3 regions of the Bacillus sp. N6 genome follow, and region 1 is predicted to be linked to each of the others. Evidence: riboswitches for the same ligand, from Rfam matches in the RefSeq annotation. Region 1 holds a riboswitch; each other region holds the start of a gene.

Region 1 (6,109 bases):
ATTTCTAATTTCAAAAAATAATTTCAATTTTCCAACTAACGAGATAAAAATCATGTATTTGTTCTATTTTTAATAATTCATAAATTCGTTGAAATGTTCGCATCAAATTCATCTGATGTTTTGGTATCTATTTTTCTCCCATCAATTGTCATCTTTATTTTTTGTTTTTGGTTTGCTGTTACCACCCAAGCATTAGGTAAATAACGATCTTCATGTGATAATGTAGAAGGTGAATTTATAACCTTTCCTCCTAAATATAGAGTAGCAGAAGAACCACCATCCATAGCCATTGCATTTATAGCACCTTTTTCATATAGAATATCTTGACACTCTTTTAACGTAGCCCCTATACTATGCGTCTGTCTACCGTCAATGACTAGAAACATAATTGTACCATCTTCTTTTTGGGCCATAATACTTCGCGGAGCAGAACCCCAACCACCGTCTCCTTCTGTAATCATTTTTTCTCCATTTACAATTAACTGTGGCATAAATCCTGCTGCTGAAACGACTTGTTTATCCAAAAGTTGTTGTGTAGAATAATTTCCTGTTATCATTTGTCCAAACTTTGTTAAGCCTGTAATAATTGTAGGGGTATTTCTATCCATATTCGTATCAATAACTTTCCCATTTTCTATTACAATTCCAGTAGCAACATTTCCTCCACCCCTTCCTGTTTCATCTGCAAATCCACTTGCATTCACAGCAACAAGTGCATGATTACGCTTTGCCATTACGCTAATTTTTTCTCCTCTGTTAGCGCCCTGTGTTCCTTGATGGCTAACAAGTTTAACATTGAAGGGATTGCTAATAGTAACTAAATTTCCTTCAAAAAGAAAGCGACTATCTTTGTGACTTTTAATCGTTTCTACATCAATTTCTAATGGCTGATTTTTAAATTCTTCTAATCTTTTTCCTGCTATTTTTTTATAAATATGCTCATCACTATTTGACCATTTCGGATGATTAATTCTATCTTGCAATTTATCTAGTTCCTTTTGGGATAGGAATGTATATTTCGCATATTGCGGATGCTGAGAAGTTAGTATACTCCCAGCCATTGTTATGCGAAGCTCTCGGCCATAGCTAGTACCAAATAATATGCCTATACCAATAAGCATGAAAATAGACAATAGAAGCAAAATTCGTTTGAAGATTTTTCTGAGATGTTTCATAGTTTTATCCTCCAGCATTCATTACATTCAATAAATCCATTAAAATATTATTTATCTAAATACAAAAGTGTTTGATTTCCTCATGTCTGAATTCCCCAATATACTTTAGCAATTCAGGCAAAATACTTATTCCGATTTTCGTTTTTTTAGTGTATATTTATAAATTTAATAACGTTTTTGCAACCATGAAATAAATTACTAATCCTGTTCCATCAACAAATGTTGTAATAAATGGACCTGAAACAACTGCAGGATCTAATTTTAATTTTCTTAGAATTAAAGGTAAAACAGCTGCTACAAGAGAGGCCCAAATAACAATAAATAATAAAGTAATTGCTACAACTTGTGCAACTTCTGTTCCAACTCCTAACATATAAGCACGAGTGAGGCCAGCTATTCCAAGTGCAAGTCCGAGAAGCATCCCTATTGCAAATTCCTTTTTCATTACACGGAAAATATCTTTAAATTTGACCTCTCCAATACCGATTGCACGAGTAATTGTTGCTACAACCTGTGTTCCTGTATTCCCACCAGTACCTACTAATAACGGAACAAAGAAAGCAAGGGCAACTACAGTTTCAATTTCATCTTCAAAATACTTTAATACTGTACCTGTATATGCCTCAGCAACAAAAAGAAGTAATAACCATGGTAGGCGTTTTAAGAAGATGCTCCAAATGCTAGCTTCAAAGTAAGATTGATTCAATGGCTCACTTCCGCCTAACTTTTGAATATCTTCTGTAGCTTCTGCTTCCATAACATTCATTACGTCATCAAAAGTGATAATACCAATCATTTTATTATTTGCTGTTGTCACAGGTATTGCTGCTAAATTATAATTCAGTAGCTTTTTTACAACTTCTTGCTGGTCAACTTCAGCTTGTACTGAAATTACCTCTTGAATCATAATAGTAGATAATATCTCTTCATCTGCTGCTAGTAATAACTCATGTATGGAAACGATTCCCTCAAGATAACCATGACTATCTAGAACATAACTATAAGATATTGATTCTACATTTTCAGAATGTTCCCTAATGTACTTCAATGTCATTTTTACTGACCAATTTCCTCTAACTGCAACAAAATCACTTGTGATAAGACTTCCTGCCGTTTCAGGTTTGAAATTCATCAATTTTTTTACGTTATGTTTTGTAATTTTGTCTAGATACGCCATTAATTTAGCTTGTTTTTCAGGATGAACCGCTAGAAGTAAATCTACTAATTCATCAATCGGTTGTAAATTTAGTAACTTTTTAGCTTTGTTTTCAGATAAGTGAATTAAGATATTATATTTTTCTTCTGCACTCATATATTGAAGAATTTTAGAGCTTTTTAATACGGGAATCGTATTTAGCAATATGATTTGATCTTCAATTGAAAATCTTTTTACTTCTTGCGCAACATCATACGACGGAAGACGTAAAACTTTCTCTGCATCCAAATTATTTTTGGTTACAAGTAATTCTTTTAATAATTTCTTCATGTTAACTCCTCCTCATATTGCTAAGGGAGACTCTAGAGTTTCATGAGTGGTTTTGTTTTATTTTATCTGTCTTAAATTTTTTATTAGAGCAATAATAGTTACATTGCAATCAATCCATTATTTAGAATTACCTCCTTTTTGAATATAGACAAGATAAAACAAATAACATTAAACAGAAAAACCTTTACTCAAAAAGGAGTAAAGGTTTTTTACAATACAAATAAATGATTATTAAGACAGCTCTGCCAAAATCTCAGAGGTGCCTTTCTATCAAATCGTATACCACTCCCTCGTTGAGTTTTAGCACTGTATAGCATAGGTTTTTATAACCAGCTACATTAAGAAGGGCCTTAATCCGACCGTTCCTGTTGACCCATTGGCGTCTCTCGACATTTTTGGGCAGCAGCGTTTCTCTATACAGGAGCCTCACCTAACAAAGTTTATTGAATTACTTCAAAATTTAAACCAGAATTTAATATTTGTCAACTGACTTTCAAATCCATTCATAAAAAATCTTTTATAGAAAATGAAATTATATTTTATTATAAATTTAAAATTCTCCTTAAAAAACATAGAATTTAAATAGATTTAATTCGAAGAAACGTTATGAAACATATGAAACTTATTGTTTTCAATCAAATTCCAACTTTATAACAGAGGATGAATAATTAGTCATTCTGTATATTAAAAGAATATTCTTAACAAATCTTCTTTTATGATTAAAATCTTCTTTACGGTTTATCAAATTTATATGGTTAAACTACTCAATCAAACTATACACTAAAGTCAAAAATATGTACTTATACAGAATGATTACATACATTTTCTCATATCATTTCTCAAAGGACTATAAAGCAATAAAACAGATAAAATTAGAAATACGGTTGCTTGACAAGCAAAAAAAATATATTTATGCTTGCTACACGAAACAAATACATAAAATTTATGTTGCTTAACCTGTTAGGTGAGGCTCCTATGCAAACACAGGCTATTGCCCAAAAATGTCGAAAGACGCCAATGGGTAGAACAGGAATTGTCGGATTAAGGCTCTTCTTAAGATAGCTAAGTAATGAATTTTCATTACTTTACGTTGTATAGTGCCAAAGCTCTACTAGGGGGAGAAAAGCCTTATTTAGTCATGCCATTTTGAATCCCTCTAGTTACATACTAGGGGGATTTTTGCGTAAAAAACAGGGAATAAGTGATAGAATCTTTCTAAACAAAAGTCATATTTAGTAATTGACGAGAACAAGATTCTATTCATTAGCAAATGTAATGTAATATTATGTTTTGTTTTAAATCAGGAGGATATTAAAATGAAAAAAATATTAAAACTCGATTATCTATTGCTCCTTCCTCTATTCATAACATGTACTTTAGGTATTATCATGATGTATAGTGCAAGCTCCATTGTCGCTGTCCAACATTACGGTTATAACAGTAGGCATTTTGTTGATTCTCAATTAACAAAGCTACTTTTAGGAACAATAGGATTAATAATTTGTGCTTTACTCCCATATGAAATATGGAAAAAACGAATAGTCTCAATCTGTATTATGGTTGGGGGGATTTTTTTATTAATTATGGTTTTATGGAAAGGAAAAGTGGTAAATAATGCTCAATCATGGATCTTTGGAATACAGCCAGCTGAATTTCTTAAATTAGGAACAATCCTTGTAACAGCCCGTTTTTTTGCATTGCGACAAGAACAAGCTAAAAATAACTGGCGTGGTATCGGAAAACTTTTATTTTTTTTAGCTACAATTTTTTTTCTTATCTTTAAACAACCAAATTTAGGATCTGCACTTTTAATATTAGGTATAGGTTTTAGCATATTTCTTTGTTCAGGAATAAATATAAATCTACTAATCAAAAGAACTACCATCGGTTCTATTTTATGGTTACCTATTTTATATTATTTGATTCAATATAGTTTATCAGCAGTTCAAAAGACACGTATTACTACGATTTTCAATCCCTTTCTTGATGCGCAAGGAAATGGATACCAGCTTGTAAACTCTTTTATTGCCATTGGCTCTGGAGGAAGCACTGGTCGTGGATTTGGAAATAGCATACAAAAAACAGGTTATCTTCCAGAACCACACACTGATTTTATAATGGCAATAGTTTCTGAAGAACTAGGATTTATTGGTGTATTTATTCTATTGGTTGGAGTTTTGACTATGGTACTTCGCTCCTTAAAAATTGCACAATTATGTGCAGATCCATTCGGCAGTTTTATAGCAATTGGTATAGGATGTATGATTGGTATGCAATCAGTTGTAAATTTAGGTGGTATTACGGGACTATTTCCTCTTACAGGTACTCCATTTCCATTTGTAAGTTTTGGTGGAAGTTCTTTAATGGTCAATTTAATAGCAATAGGAATATTGCTTAATATCTCAATTTTCAATAAAATAAGACTTTCTCCTTTTTAAAATCTATTGTACTATAGTCATTTTTGTTACATTTAGAGAGATTATACAGGCTTTCATAATGATTTGATTAAACTGTAGATTTATTAATTTTAGACGAACATTTAAAATATTTTATAGCATAGAATAGACAGTATACAGTAGACACCACTAATATCTACTAGGTGAATAAAAAAGAAGGAGAAAATAAATGACTCTAAATATAAATAGAGTATTCCCACGTAATTGGTATGCTGTGAGTTATGCAAAAGATATAAAAAAGATTCCAGTAAAAAAAAGAGTTACTGGCAAAGATTTTGTATTATATCGGGATGAAAAAGGCGAAGTTCAGGCTCTATCACCTTACTGCCCTCATCGTGGCGCTGACTTATCACTGGGACAAGTAGTAAATGGTAAACTAGTCTGTCCCTACCATGGTTGGGAGTTCGATAGTTGTGGTACTTGTGTAAGAATTCCATCCCAACCCAATAAACCTATCCCGAAATTTGCTCATACCTTCTCATACCCTGTAAAAGAAAAGATTGGGTTGATTTGGATATACCCTGATAGTGAGGAAACTCCACCTGAATGGAAAACTTTTCATGTAATGGAGAACACTCCTTTTAAACTCTCTTTCTTCCACGCAACTTGGAATGCACACCTTACTCGATCAATCGAATCTGTGCTGGATATTGCTCATCTTGCTTATGTACATAAAAAAACGATTGGTAGAAAAACAAAAGCCGAATCAACCAATTATAAGCTGGAGGGAACACTGGATCAGTTTATATTCTCAAATGGTAATGCTTACCTTGAATACAAATTCCCACATCAGTGGATGCTTCACAGTGGCAAACAGGAGAATGAGTCATTTATTCAGTACATTACGTTTACACCAATTGATGAAGAAGAGACATTAATTATGGGATATACCGGAAGGACATTTTTAAAGTACTTCCCTTTACTAGACCAAATTTTAGCTAAATTTAGTTTAAGAGTACTAAAAGAGGATCAAATTATTGTAGAAAGTCAAC
Region 2 (6,109 bases), 1.6 Mb from region 1:
TGGAATCTTCTGTGTTCGTATCATGTGAACAATTAAAGTTTGTGTTAACAATCCAACCACAAACCAACCGGACTGGAATAATGATTGCTCGCTCGGTGTATTTGCGCCAAATACATTCCACATGACTACGTATGTGATAATATCAAATATGGAACTAATTGGGCCGATACAAATAATGAAGTTTCGTAAGTTTGCAGTATCCCATTTTCGGGGTTTTTCTAGAAACTCTTTATCCATTTTGTCCCATGGAATAGAAAGTTGTGAAATATCATAAAGTAAGTTTTGAATTAAAAGATGAATGGCAAGCATCGGTAAAAAAGGAATGAAAGCACTTGCTACTAACACGCTAAACACATTACCGAAGTTAGAGCTAGCTGTCATCTTAATATATTTTAAAATATTTCCGAATGTAGTACGTCCTTCTACAATCCCGACTTCTAATATAGTTAAACTTTTTTCGAGTAGAATAATATCAGAAGCTTCTTTCGCAATATCAGTAGCAGTATCAACAGATATTCCGACATCAGCTTCACGTAATGCTACAGCATCGTTAATGCCGTCTCCCATGTAACCTACAGTGTGTCTGTTTCCTTGTAATGCGTGTATAATGCGAGATTTTTGCATTGGATTAAGCTTCGCAAATACAGTCGTTTCTTCAGCAAGTTTTGCTAATGCTTTATCGGGTAAAGAATCAATCTCGTAACCGAGGATTGGTTCGCCGATATCTAATCCAACTTCTTTACAAACTTTTCGTGTAACAATTTCGTTATCGCCAGTTAAAATTTTCACTTGTACACCATGCTTTTGTAATGCTTGAATTGCAGCTGCTGCAGATGGTTTCGGGGGATCTAAAAAGCCGATATATCCAGCGAGAATCATATCAGTTTCGTCTTTTACTGCGTACTCTTTATCATTTATGTTTCTATCTTTTTTATAAGCCACAGCAATAACCCGCATACCTTCACTATTCAATGTCTCGCTTAGTTTTTTGACATTTGAGCGTATTTCCTCAGTGAGTGTAACGATTTTTTTATCCACTTCAGTGTAGTTGCAAATTGATAAAATTTCTTCTACGGCACCTTTACAAACCATTGTATGTTCACCTGAAATATCTTTTACGATGACTGACATACGCCGGCGGGCGAAATCGAATGGAATTTCATCTAGCTTTTGAAAAGCTGATGGGTCAAATGTATTGTTTTCCTCTGTATGCTTAATAACAGCTTTATCTATTAAGTTTTTCAATCCAGTTTGATAGAAACTATTTAAATAGGCAAATTGCAAGACGCGATTGCATTTATTTCCATTAGGATCTAAGTGACGAACAAGGATAATGTTATCTTCTGTTAAAGTTCCGGTTTTATCTGTACAAAGAATATTCATAGCACCTAAGTTTTGAATAGAATTTAGTTGCTTCACAATTACTTTTTGTTTAGACATGTTAACGGCACCTTTAGCTAAATTAGCAGTTACAATCATTGGCAACATTTCAGGTGTAAGGCCAACAGCCACGGCAATAGCGAAGAAGAAAGCTTCTTGCCAATCTCCTTTTGTGAATCCGTTAATGAGAAGGACAATAGGCGCCATAATAAGCATGAATGTAATTAAGAGCCAGCTTACTTTGTTTACACCTTTATCAAAGCTTGTTTCTACCCGCTTTCCGATTACCTTATTTGCTAAAGAGCCGAAATACGTATCGGTACTTGTTGAGATGACAACAGCTTTTGCGCTACCACTTACAATATTTGTTCCCATGAAGCAAAGGTTTTCCATATCGAGTGGATTGTAATTTTTTTTCATGTTTTTCGGTAAGATATGCTTATTTTCTGTATGGTAGCAGTGTTCGTATTTTTCTATAGGAAGTGCTTCCCCTGTCAAAGAAGATTGATTAACAAATAAATCTTTAGCGGATACAACACGCACATCGGCTGGAACGATATCACCTGCTGAAAGGGAAATAATATCGCCAGGTACAAGTTCCTCAATTGGAATTTCTGTTGTGTAATTTCGATTTAAATTCGTTACATTTTTTATTTCATGTACAAATCCATTTATTCTAAATACGCTCGCAGTTGTTCGAACCATAGCTTTTAATTTATCGGCAGCTTTTTGAGAACGAAATTCTTGGGAAAACCGAATCGTTGCACTAAGTAGGACCATTACAGATACGACAATTGTTCCTTGCATATCATCCGTGAAAAAGGAGAGTGCTCCAAGAGCTAATAAAACGAAAATAAATGGATTTTTAAATGCTAACAGAAGCTGAATGTACCACGGTGCCATTTTATTATGAGCTATTTCGTTCGGGCCATATAAAGAAAGTCTACGAGACGCTTCTTGTTTAGATAATCCATCTTGAGATGTTTCTAAAAGTTTTAACGCAGAGCTTATATCTTGTGTTGCAACCTCCACTAATAATTCGTTATTTGTTTTCATGCTATCTTGCTCATAAGCATGCTTTGTTTCTTGTCTTTGTAAATTAAACATCGGTAGTTCCTCCTCTGTCATGAAGGAGGAAACAATCTGTTACCTAACTATTTGAAATGGTGAGGAACAGTTTCTTTCCTACCTACATGATGAAATATGAATGTAAAACGTATGGGTATCTGGGCCGAATCATCAATTGCCAACTGTTCCTCACCTCCGTACAATTTAGTAGTTTCTGAATATGCTATGTTTGTTTCATAGTAAGGTGCATATAGACGTAAAAAGACCTTTACTCAAAACGAGTAAAGGTCTGAATTCGCAGTTAAAAGAGTCCACAACAAAGACTGCTAGTAGACATAAATAAAAACAGTTTTTGTGTATGACAAAATACATGCACCTCTCCCTCGTTGAGTTTTAGCACTGTATAGCATAGGTACTGAAACCAGCTACGTTAAAAAAGGCCTTCATTCCGACCTTTCCTGTTGACCCATTGGCGTCTCTCGACATTTTTGGGCAGCAGCGTTTCTCTATACAGGAGCCTCACCTAACAGAGACCATATTCAATTACATGTTGAATGTTAGCACTGTAAAATCGTAGTGTCAATATCTTTTTTATCTGTGTTTTTAAAATATTAAATGGATTTATAATAGATATATGGGATGAAATGCATGATATTAATTATAAATAATGTGGAAAATAAATATTTTTATAAAAGGGGAATTTGTAATGGTACCACAAAATTTTATTATAAATATTGAGAATCAAAAGTGGTTGTTTAATGAGCAGGAAGATTTATGTTCTCACGGGGAAATTTATTTAAATGTGGATGGAACGATTATTACACAAACAGGTATGGATGAGGAATGGGGAATAAGTGAATCAGCTTTAGCTCTGTTACGAACTTTAGATAAAGAATATATTTGTGATATTGAAAATGAAGAGGGGCTTATTTTGCACGGATGTGGCACTATGCTCATGTTAGGATGCCCAATTTTAATTCATTGGACTATAAACCATATAGGTGAAAATGTGGTTTTAAAGGATTTTGTCAAGGTTATTTCTACTGATCAAAAGGCTATATACTATGAAGGGCTTCATATAGAAGTAAATGAAAATGAATATAGAAAACAAATTGTTTCTTTTGCGCTACAAGCAAAAGAATTATTCAATAAATCAAGTGAAAAGATAATTTTAGATGAGTTTGATCAAAGTATGTATACAGACTTTTGGACGGAATATAATCATTTGCTAAATAAGTATAAATAAAAAAGCACTGTAACCAGTGCTTTTTTATTATAGATTACGAGATTGTAGGGTTTTCAAAAATAACAATCTCTGAACTGTTTGTAGTTGAAACGCGTTGGGCGTAATATGTTAAAGCTGAAGAAATATATGCTGGTAACGTATCATTTGTATGTGATGTTGTATATTCATGGATTAATTCCTTTAAAGTTGTCCATTCTAATTGTGCTGGGTGATCAGACACGAAAGAACTTACCCAGCGATCAAATGAAGATGAAAAATCAGTTTGTAAACGAAATACTTCTTTCATAATAAAACGCTCCCTTAAAATGTAGTATAATCATTTTAACACAAAACACGAACGATTGCTAAATTTTTTAAGTATAACGTTCGTGTTATATAGTTGTCTAGATGATTGGTTATGTAAATTCAATTTGCCATTTGAAATAACATTCCGTAAGATGAGAGATAGAGTATATTTAGAGCTGGAGGAAAGAAAGTGGAATTTGTATTTTTAGGAACTGGTGCAGGTGTTCCTTCAAAAGGAAGGAACGTTTCAGCAATTGCTTTACAATTGTTAGAAGAACGAGGACAAACTTGGTTATTTGATTGTGGCGAGGCCACGCAACATCAAATATTACATACATCTGTACGTCCGCGCCGCATTGAAAAAATATTTATTACGCATTTACATGGCGATCATATTTTTGGATTGCCTGGTTTATTAGGTAGCCGTTCATTTCAAGGAGGAACTACGCCTTTAACGGTGTATGGACCGAAAGGAATTAAACAATTTATTGAAGTGGCATTATCGGTAAGTACGACACATGTGAAATATCCACTTGAAGTTGTGGAGATAACAGAAGAAGGTACCGTATTTGAAGATAATGAATTTTATGTAGAAACGAAAAGATTGTCACACGGTATAGAATGTTTTGGATATCGTATTGTAGAGAAAGATATACAAGGTGCTCTTTTAGTTGATAAGTTGCTTGAGATGGGTGTGAAACCAGGTCCAATCTTTAAACGTTTAAAGGATGGAGAAGTAGTTGAATTAGAGGATGGCACGATATTAAATGGAAATGAGTTTATCGGCCCACCTCAAAAAGGAAGAATTATTACTATCTTAGGTGATACGCGATATTGCGAAGCGAGTAGGGAGCTTGCGCAAGATGCAGATGTACTTGTCCATGAAGCGACTTTCGCGGCAGAAGATGAGCAACAAGCGCATGATTATTTTCATTCCACATCTAAGCAAGCTGCGAGCATTGCACTTCAGGCAAATGCGAAGCGATTAATCTTAACTCACATTAGTTCTCGCTATCAAGGAGATACATATAAGGAATTATTGAAAGAGGCAAGAGAGTTGTTTTCTAATACAGAAATAGCGACAGATTTGAAATCATTCCCAGTAGAAAAATAATAATTTTGTAAAAAATGGTAACAGTGGGTTACCATTTTTTTATGTCTAAAAAAATTTAAAAATAAAACTGTTATTATTTTATACTTATACTTGGATGATACAGAAAATTAGAATGGTTTGAATATATACGATAAAAATACGAAATAATGATTATTTAGAAAAACTGTTATATAAGTCAGATGACATACAAGTGATACAAATAGCAGGAATGGACTTTTATTCAGAACTTTTAAAATTCAACAAAAGTAAGCGTTTTATAAAAAACAAGCTATAATGAGGGCAGATTATAATTTATGATAAGTCACATGCTTTTTAGTTATTATCGTAACAAGTGAAGTTGACTAAACCATGAGAGAGTAACATGAGAATTATAATAGGAAAGATATCGCTTGTTTATGCTATCCTTGCAATGACTTCTGTGTTAAACTTTGGATTGCTACCAGACTTTATTGTGGATTATCTTATATCATTTTTTAATGAAAATAATGCTAAGATTCTTATGTATTATTATAACTGGTATTATTTCAGGTTATATTGGATTACTTTTATTTAAAAATTATCCAATTCATACAGCAGAACAAATTCGTGGTACAACTGGAAAAGCGACAGATGTAGCAGGTTAATAGAATAGTAGAATAAATTTTTGCATAGAGGTTTAGGGGGAGTTATGATGAAGTATCGCTCAGTATTTGATATTATCGGTCCAGTTATGATTGGACCATCAAGTTCACATACAGCAGGCGCGGCAAGAATGGGGCAAGTTGCTCGCCAGCTGTTTCGTCATGAACCAGAAAGAGTAAGCATTTCGTTATATGGATCATTTGCAAAGACGTATCGAGGGCATGGTACGGATGTAGCACTAATCGGTGGAATATTAGGATTTGAAACAGATGACTTACGTATTCCAGAGGCGCTAGAAATAGCAAAAGAGCGCGGAATTGAAGTGGAATTCATTGAAGAAGATGCCAATGCACCTCACCCAAATACAGCGAAAATTCGTTTGTATAAAGGTGAAG
Region 3 (6,109 bases), 940 kb from region 1:
TCTTATAGAATCCAATTCTTCGTATCTCTTCATCTTTTTACATCAACTCCTAATGAAATGATAATAATCATTTCAAAGCGACATCTTTATTCATATTCCTCTCCTTTCTTTTCATTCCAATTTTTCATATTAAAATGATTTTATAGTATAAATTTGAGTGTATTGTAACATTTTTTGTAATATTATGAATAGCGAATCTCAAAAATTGGTATATACCAATTTCAACCTCGAAAAATGAGTAATATTGATAGAAAAACACTATAAAAATTTCTTGCATATTTACAAAATTAAAGAGATGAATAGCGTTTTTTCAATATAAAATAAAAAAGATAGCCTACATAGGCTATCTTTTTTATTTTATTTAATTACTGGCACCACTATATGCTACATGTCGTTTCTCAATTCTCTCTTCAATTTCTTTCATATTTTCTTTATTATTTAATAGTGATTGTTTATTTTCAATTAATAATTGTTTAAAAGATTTTCTCACTTTTTTTCTCATTTTCATTGTCCTCCTTGGGGGATGGTTTATATAAAAGATAAAGAATTATCTGTGTGTCCTTATAATAATTGATTGTTGTGAATTCTATTTGAACTTCATATGAAAATTCCGTTTATTTTCTGACAACTTTGTGAACACGAAAAAAAGACTCTCTAAAACTATGTTGAAATTAATTCACTTCATTATAAAAATTACTATTCCCATCAACTTTTATCATTATATCTTGTCGAAACATTTATATATTTAAAATTGAGTTCGACATAATTTTATTTACTATAATACTGTTTACAAAAACAAAAAGAAGGTGTCACCAAGTCAAATTTCGACTTATGCAACATCCCTCTTTCCAAATTATTTATAGCATATTTATTAATATTTCAGGTCTTCCCCAATTCATTTCTTCACAAACAAATCTAAGTTTTTCTTCATCCATTGTGTGTAATCCCTCTTCTAGTAAACATGAAATTGGAACTTCACAGTGAATTTGTGCTAATTGCAACGAAATATTTAAGTTCTCTAAATCACTTTCAATCTTCGTACGCTGCGCTTTTGTTAATGATTCTACATTTTCTAGTACAGCGGATACTGTTCCGTGCTCTTGAATAAGCTTATACGCTGTTTTTTCACCGATACCTTTTACACCTGGATAATTATCACTTGTATCTCCCATGAAAGCTTTTGCATGGACGATTTGCCACGGCTCTACACCTTTTTCTTCCATGATTTTCTCCGGTGTGTAATATTCGTAATTTCCAATTCCTTTACGCAGAAGCATAACTGTAACGTTCTTATCAACAAGTTGAAGTAAATCTGTATCACCAGTTAAAATATAAACTTCAGCTTCATTGCAGTATTGTTTTGCAAGCGTACCGATACAATCGTCCGCTTCGTAGCCTTTCATACCGATAACTGGAATGGATAATTTCGCAGTCATTTCTTGCACTAAATCAAATTGAGGAATTAATTCTTCTGGTGGCGCTGCACGATTTGCTTTATAATTCGAGAACGATTCTGTTCTAAATGTCGTACTTCCCATATCCCAGCATGTAACGATATGTGTTGGTTCAATCGCTTGCGTAGCTGTTAACAAGTGTTTCATATAACCATGAATCCCATTCGTAGGGGTTCCATCTTGTCGTTTCATAAATTGTCCGTAGACACTTGTTGCGTAAAAAGCACGAAATAATAGTGCCATACCATCAACTAATAATACTTTTTTCATAATTCCTCTCCTATTAAAAAAATAATAACCTCACGTTATCACGTAAGGTTATATAAATAGATTACCATTCTACGTTTTTGCTCAACTTTGTCTATTATACATTGTTTTTGTATATTTAGCACCATTAACACATTAAGACGTTCTACTACAACAAGTATGCAATATGCCTGAATACGTATTTTTTCCAGTAGAAACAACGACAGCCTTTGCACTTCCACTAACGATATGTGAACCTTTAAAACATACATTTTCAAGCTCAAGTGGATTATAATCTTTCATCCGTTTTAATGGAATAAATCGTTTACGTTCAAGGTGATAGCAGCTTTCAAACTTCTCTATACTCGCTTCGTTTCCCGTTAACACAGACTCATTCACTAATAAATCATCTGCATAAATAATACGTACATCAGCTGGCACAGCATCTCCAGCCGAAAGAAAAATCATATCTCCAGGTACAAGTTCTTGCACTGGTATCTCCATCATTTTCAGTTCACTATTTAGCCCTGTACTACTAGAACATTCTACTCTAGATACAGTAATCGTTTCACGTTGTAATTCATCACACACACGTTGTTTTGAAAAACCTGGAATCATGCCACCAAGCTTCATCATTACTTCTGCAAGAATTGCTCTTTTTGAAGTTAGTTCATTTCGGCCATATACTTGAATACGTTTTTGCGCCTCTTTCATTGATAGTCCGTCTCTTGTTGTTTTAAAATATGCAAATACAGATTTTACATCTCTTGTTGCAATTTCAATTAATAAATCTTTATTTTTTTGGAGCATTGTTTGTTCTTTTATTGATTTTTTATTTAGTTTATATGACGTGTTACCCACAGTTTTGTTTGCATATAACATATTATCGTCTCCTCCTTTACAACATAGGAAGAAACGCTTTGTTTCTCAATTTATCCACTTTACTGTGAAAGTGTCTAGCGCTTTATAAACGCTACATTGTGATAAATATAGAGGGAGGAACAAATCGTTTCCTGCCTACATCATATATTTTTGATTTGAAGTATATGGGTAACGGAACCGAGTCAGAATTTGACATGCTCCTCACCTCCTCGTTTAATTTTATAGTTTATACTATGAAATTACTCATAGCTTGGTAACAAAAAAGACCCCTACCCTTAAGAGAGTAGTGGCCATTACATACACAAATAAACGATTTCTAATATAATTAGAAATCTACGGACCTCTCCCTCGCCGAGTTTTAGCACTGTATAGCATAGGTACATTACCAGCTACGTTAAGAAAAACCTTAATTCGATCATTCCTGTTGACCCATTGGCGTCTCTCGACATTTTTGGGCAGTAGCATTTCTCTATACAGGAGCCTCACCTAACAGAGACTTATTTTCATTACATTGAAAATGTTACTCTTATTTAAAATAGATGTCAACCGTAGCCTACAATTTTTTCAAAAGGTATGGCAAACTAACGTATATAAAGTGAAACTTTAATCAGTGGGGGTTTTGTTCATCCCCCACTGATTATTAGCCCTCACCAATCGGGCTGCCCGGCAAATAGCGGGATAAAATTAAAAACTTTACGTTTAAACGTAAAGTTTTTAATAAGTTATACAACCAGCGATTACAATCCCAATCGAAAGCGATAAAAACATAAGAAAAAGACCGACTGCTTGATTATCTTCTTCGAGACTTTTGTTTATATTAAAGCGTGGTGTAAGCCACTCAGCTAAATAAAAGACGATAATTTGAGCCAAAATCCCAACTGCTCCCCACGAAATCATATCAAGAAGTGAAATTGAATTAGCTGCTGTCGAATATAAAACAACAGCTAACCCAAGTAATCGTCCTCCAAGCACATAGCTTACCGCCTTATTTCCTTGAGCCATTAACTTAAATTCCTTTACTTTCGTTGTCACTTCCATCAAGAACAGACCTATACATAAAAGGCCGAGTGTTACTGCTAAATATAATAAAAAATTAATCATTTTTCCCCCTCCTTTTTATACCTACCGGTAAATAGTACGATTCATTTCCTGTAATCTTTTCTCCCGCACGAATACCGATACTACTCGCTTTTCCAGCAATTAAAAACGAACCAAACACATATGACAGTTTCTCGATCCCTTTTTCTGTTTCCAAGGATACGACTGGCAGTTCGGTATACTTTTGAAATATCGGCAGTGACGCTTTATACGTTTCGTATGCATTTTGAAGCATAATATTTTCGTCTTTATCGCGAATCGTAATTGTATCTCCTTCTCTCCCAAATGAAGGTTTTTGAACGAAAGAACCTTTTCCTAAAAATAAATCTGGTTCTAAATATGTAGGTAACATATATTCTTTAATCCACTGTTGTTCCTCATTTGTATAAAAGACCTCTTCTTCTGCTAACCCCCAAATAAGACACTGAATTGATTTTGGCTGAAGTAAAAATGCTGACAAAGGATTTATTATAAAAAGCTTTCCGGCTTTTACAAGTTGTAACAGTTCCACACCTACCAAATCTCCTGTTTCAGGATCTTGATCCTCAATTAAATCTTCTATCGGATATGTTTGGCGATATAAAACATCAATCTTCGCCCCATCTTTATCGACTAGAGCATCCTTTGTAATTCTAAGTTCTGACATTGGCACTACTTTATTTTCAACATGGCATAGCTGACTTAAATACATAGTGGTATTCCAATCCTCGATATGTTCATGATGCGCTGTAAAAACAACATTTGGATTATCTAATCCCTTTGTCGCTTCCATTACTGCTTTCGTTACACCAGAAGATAGCAATCGTTCTTGATCCGAGTTTGGATCATCATAGCCTAGATTTTCACATACTTTCCCATTCATTCGAAAACATTCCACAATAAAAGTTGGTGTATCACTATTAAACTCAAGCATTTTGATTTTATTATCCTCTGTTACAGCAAAATCAAATCGCGAAATTACAGATTCAGGATAAAGCCCTTTCATTCTAATGAATGATAAACTCGCGGATGGAAAGCCAAGATCTAGAAGCTGTTCGTCACTTAAATTACGCAGCAGTCTAGCAGTCTTAAAAAATATTTTCCCCATTCGTTCAGTCGCTAAGTGTAATTGGTCCAAAGTCTGATTTGTTATAGAAAAAACATGAAACAAACTATACTCACATTCATATAAATCCGACCAAAAATTCGGATATTTTAAATAAAATTCTTTTCGATTTCTTATGTATTGCGACATATTTTAGCCCCCAAATCCTCCCTTTGAACCGCTTCCAATTCCACCTTTAAATTCAGCAGACGATTGATACGATTTAAACGCCGATGAATTTTTAAAGGTGGACTTATTTTGATAGTATCGCCCACCATAGAAATAATGCCCACGATAACCTGAACTACTATCATCACACTGCCATACCCCAAGTTCATCATCCCAATCCCAATCAGAACAACTATTATCATTCGGTTTTGGGGGAAGATCTTGTGCGCAGCCAAATAAAGTGCCAGTCATTAAAGATGTTACGACACCACCTACTAGCCATTTCGTTTTTGTCACCTTCGCACTCCCCTTTTTAAATTCTATTCCTATTATATAGGATGGCATGATAAAGTAGAAGAAAAAGGAAGAAGAGGGATTAAATGCGCTTAGAATATCGACTTAATGATGAAACGAAAGGGTATCCTGCTTTATGGAACTACGCCAATATTTCTAATTCTGAAATTATCGCACGCATGACTTGTGAATATTTTATTAAAGAGAAAAATACTTATGTTGTTACTGCAACTTCGGTTGATCCAGACGGAACAGCGGTTATTTATATTCAAAAAGAAGTTTTCGTCAATGACCCTTCAGACCCTACATACTCCCACATCGGTTTTGAAATTAGAGAACTAAGTGAAACGAGTTCAAGCTTAGTAGATAGTCAAGATGTATGGAACTACGAAGAAATTTTACCATCTCTTCATTCAGATATTATATATATTCAGCGAGACGGCATGTCTATGGAATTCTCCTTGGATTCAAGAGAGATTGATGAAGACAGAAAGTGCTACATTTATTACGGAAACTTCACAGGTGAATCAAGATAATATTGATATATCTATGCAACAAAAAAACCTTACGTATAAAACGTAAGGTTTTTATATAGCCCCACATATGCCGTTCTCTCTAGATGTCCATAAACCTGCTCTCACAGGTGGATGCTCTCACAAATGTTTGTAACTTCCTTCTTAAAAAGATGGCATGTTAGCTACATTTAAATATTGAACTTCCATATTAAACTTATTGGTTTAAGACATGCATAAGCTACGTACACCGTAGGAATTTTATATAAGGTTAGTTGAAATAAGACCCCCGCACGTGCCGCTCCTCGTAAATGTCCAAAAACCCGCTACTCGCAGGTGGATGCCCTCACAGTTACCGTACATCTTCCTCC

Evidence for each region. Region 1 has a riboswitch for magnesium ahead of mgtE (magnesium transporter). Riboswitches for the same ligand answer to the same signal wherever they lie in the genome.
Region 2: linked by a shared signal. The riboswitch ahead of mgtA (magnesium-translocating P-type ATPase) and the one ahead of mgtE (magnesium transporter) in region 1 are both predicted to bind magnesium.
Region 3: linked by a shared signal. The riboswitch ahead of ACUXVC_RS08005 (P-type ATPase) and the one ahead of mgtE (magnesium transporter) in region 1 are both predicted to bind magnesium.

The regions. Positions count from the first base shown of each region.
Region 1 covers NZ_CM127843.1:2,466,610-2,472,718, reverse strand. The annotation lists gene ACUXVC_RS12665 (phosphodiester glycosidase family protein) at 78-1,175, opposite strand; gene mgtE (magnesium transporter) at 1,333-2,661, opposite strand; M-box (ykoK) riboswitch at 2,941-3,106, opposite strand; M-box (ykoK) riboswitch at 3,611-3,787, shown strand; gene ACUXVC_RS12655 (FtsW/RodA/SpoVE family cell cycle protein) at 3,978-5,099, shown strand; gene ACUXVC_RS12650 (aromatic ring-hydroxylating oxygenase subunit alpha) at 5,287-6,109, shown strand, end outside.
Region 2 covers NZ_CM127843.1:4,067,528-4,073,636, reverse strand. The annotation lists gene mgtA (magnesium-translocating P-type ATPase) at 1-2,487, opposite strand, end outside; M-box (ykoK) riboswitch at 2,819-2,986, opposite strand; gene ACUXVC_RS20855 (hypothetical protein) at 3,155-3,694, shown strand; gene ACUXVC_RS20850 (DUF3932 family protein) at 3,729-3,980, opposite strand; gene rnz (ribonuclease Z) at 4,170-5,093, shown strand; gene ACUXVC_RS20840 (hypothetical protein) at 5,579-5,716, shown strand; gene sdaAB (L-serine ammonia-lyase, iron-sulfur-dependent subunit beta) at 5,764-6,109, shown strand, end outside.
Region 3 covers NZ_CM127843.1:1,524,452-1,530,560, reverse strand. The annotation lists gene ACUXVC_RS08020 (acyltransferase family protein) at 1-33, opposite strand, end outside; gene ACUXVC_RS08015 (FbpB family small basic protein) at 362-502, opposite strand; gene ACUXVC_RS08010 (5'-3' exonuclease) at 858-1,724, opposite strand; gene ACUXVC_RS08005 (P-type ATPase) at 1,857-2,582, opposite strand; M-box (ykoK) riboswitch at 2,918-3,083, opposite strand; gene ACUXVC_RS08000 (DUF350 domain-containing protein) at 3,297-3,683, opposite strand; gene ACUXVC_RS07995 (glutathionylspermidine synthase family protein) at 3,676-4,914, opposite strand; gene ACUXVC_RS07990 (hypothetical protein) at 4,918-5,229, opposite strand; gene ACUXVC_RS07985 (hypothetical protein) at 5,313-5,762, shown strand; RNA gene ssrS (6S RNA) at 5,817-6,000, opposite strand; RNA gene ssrS (6S RNA) at 6,022-6,109, opposite strand, start outside.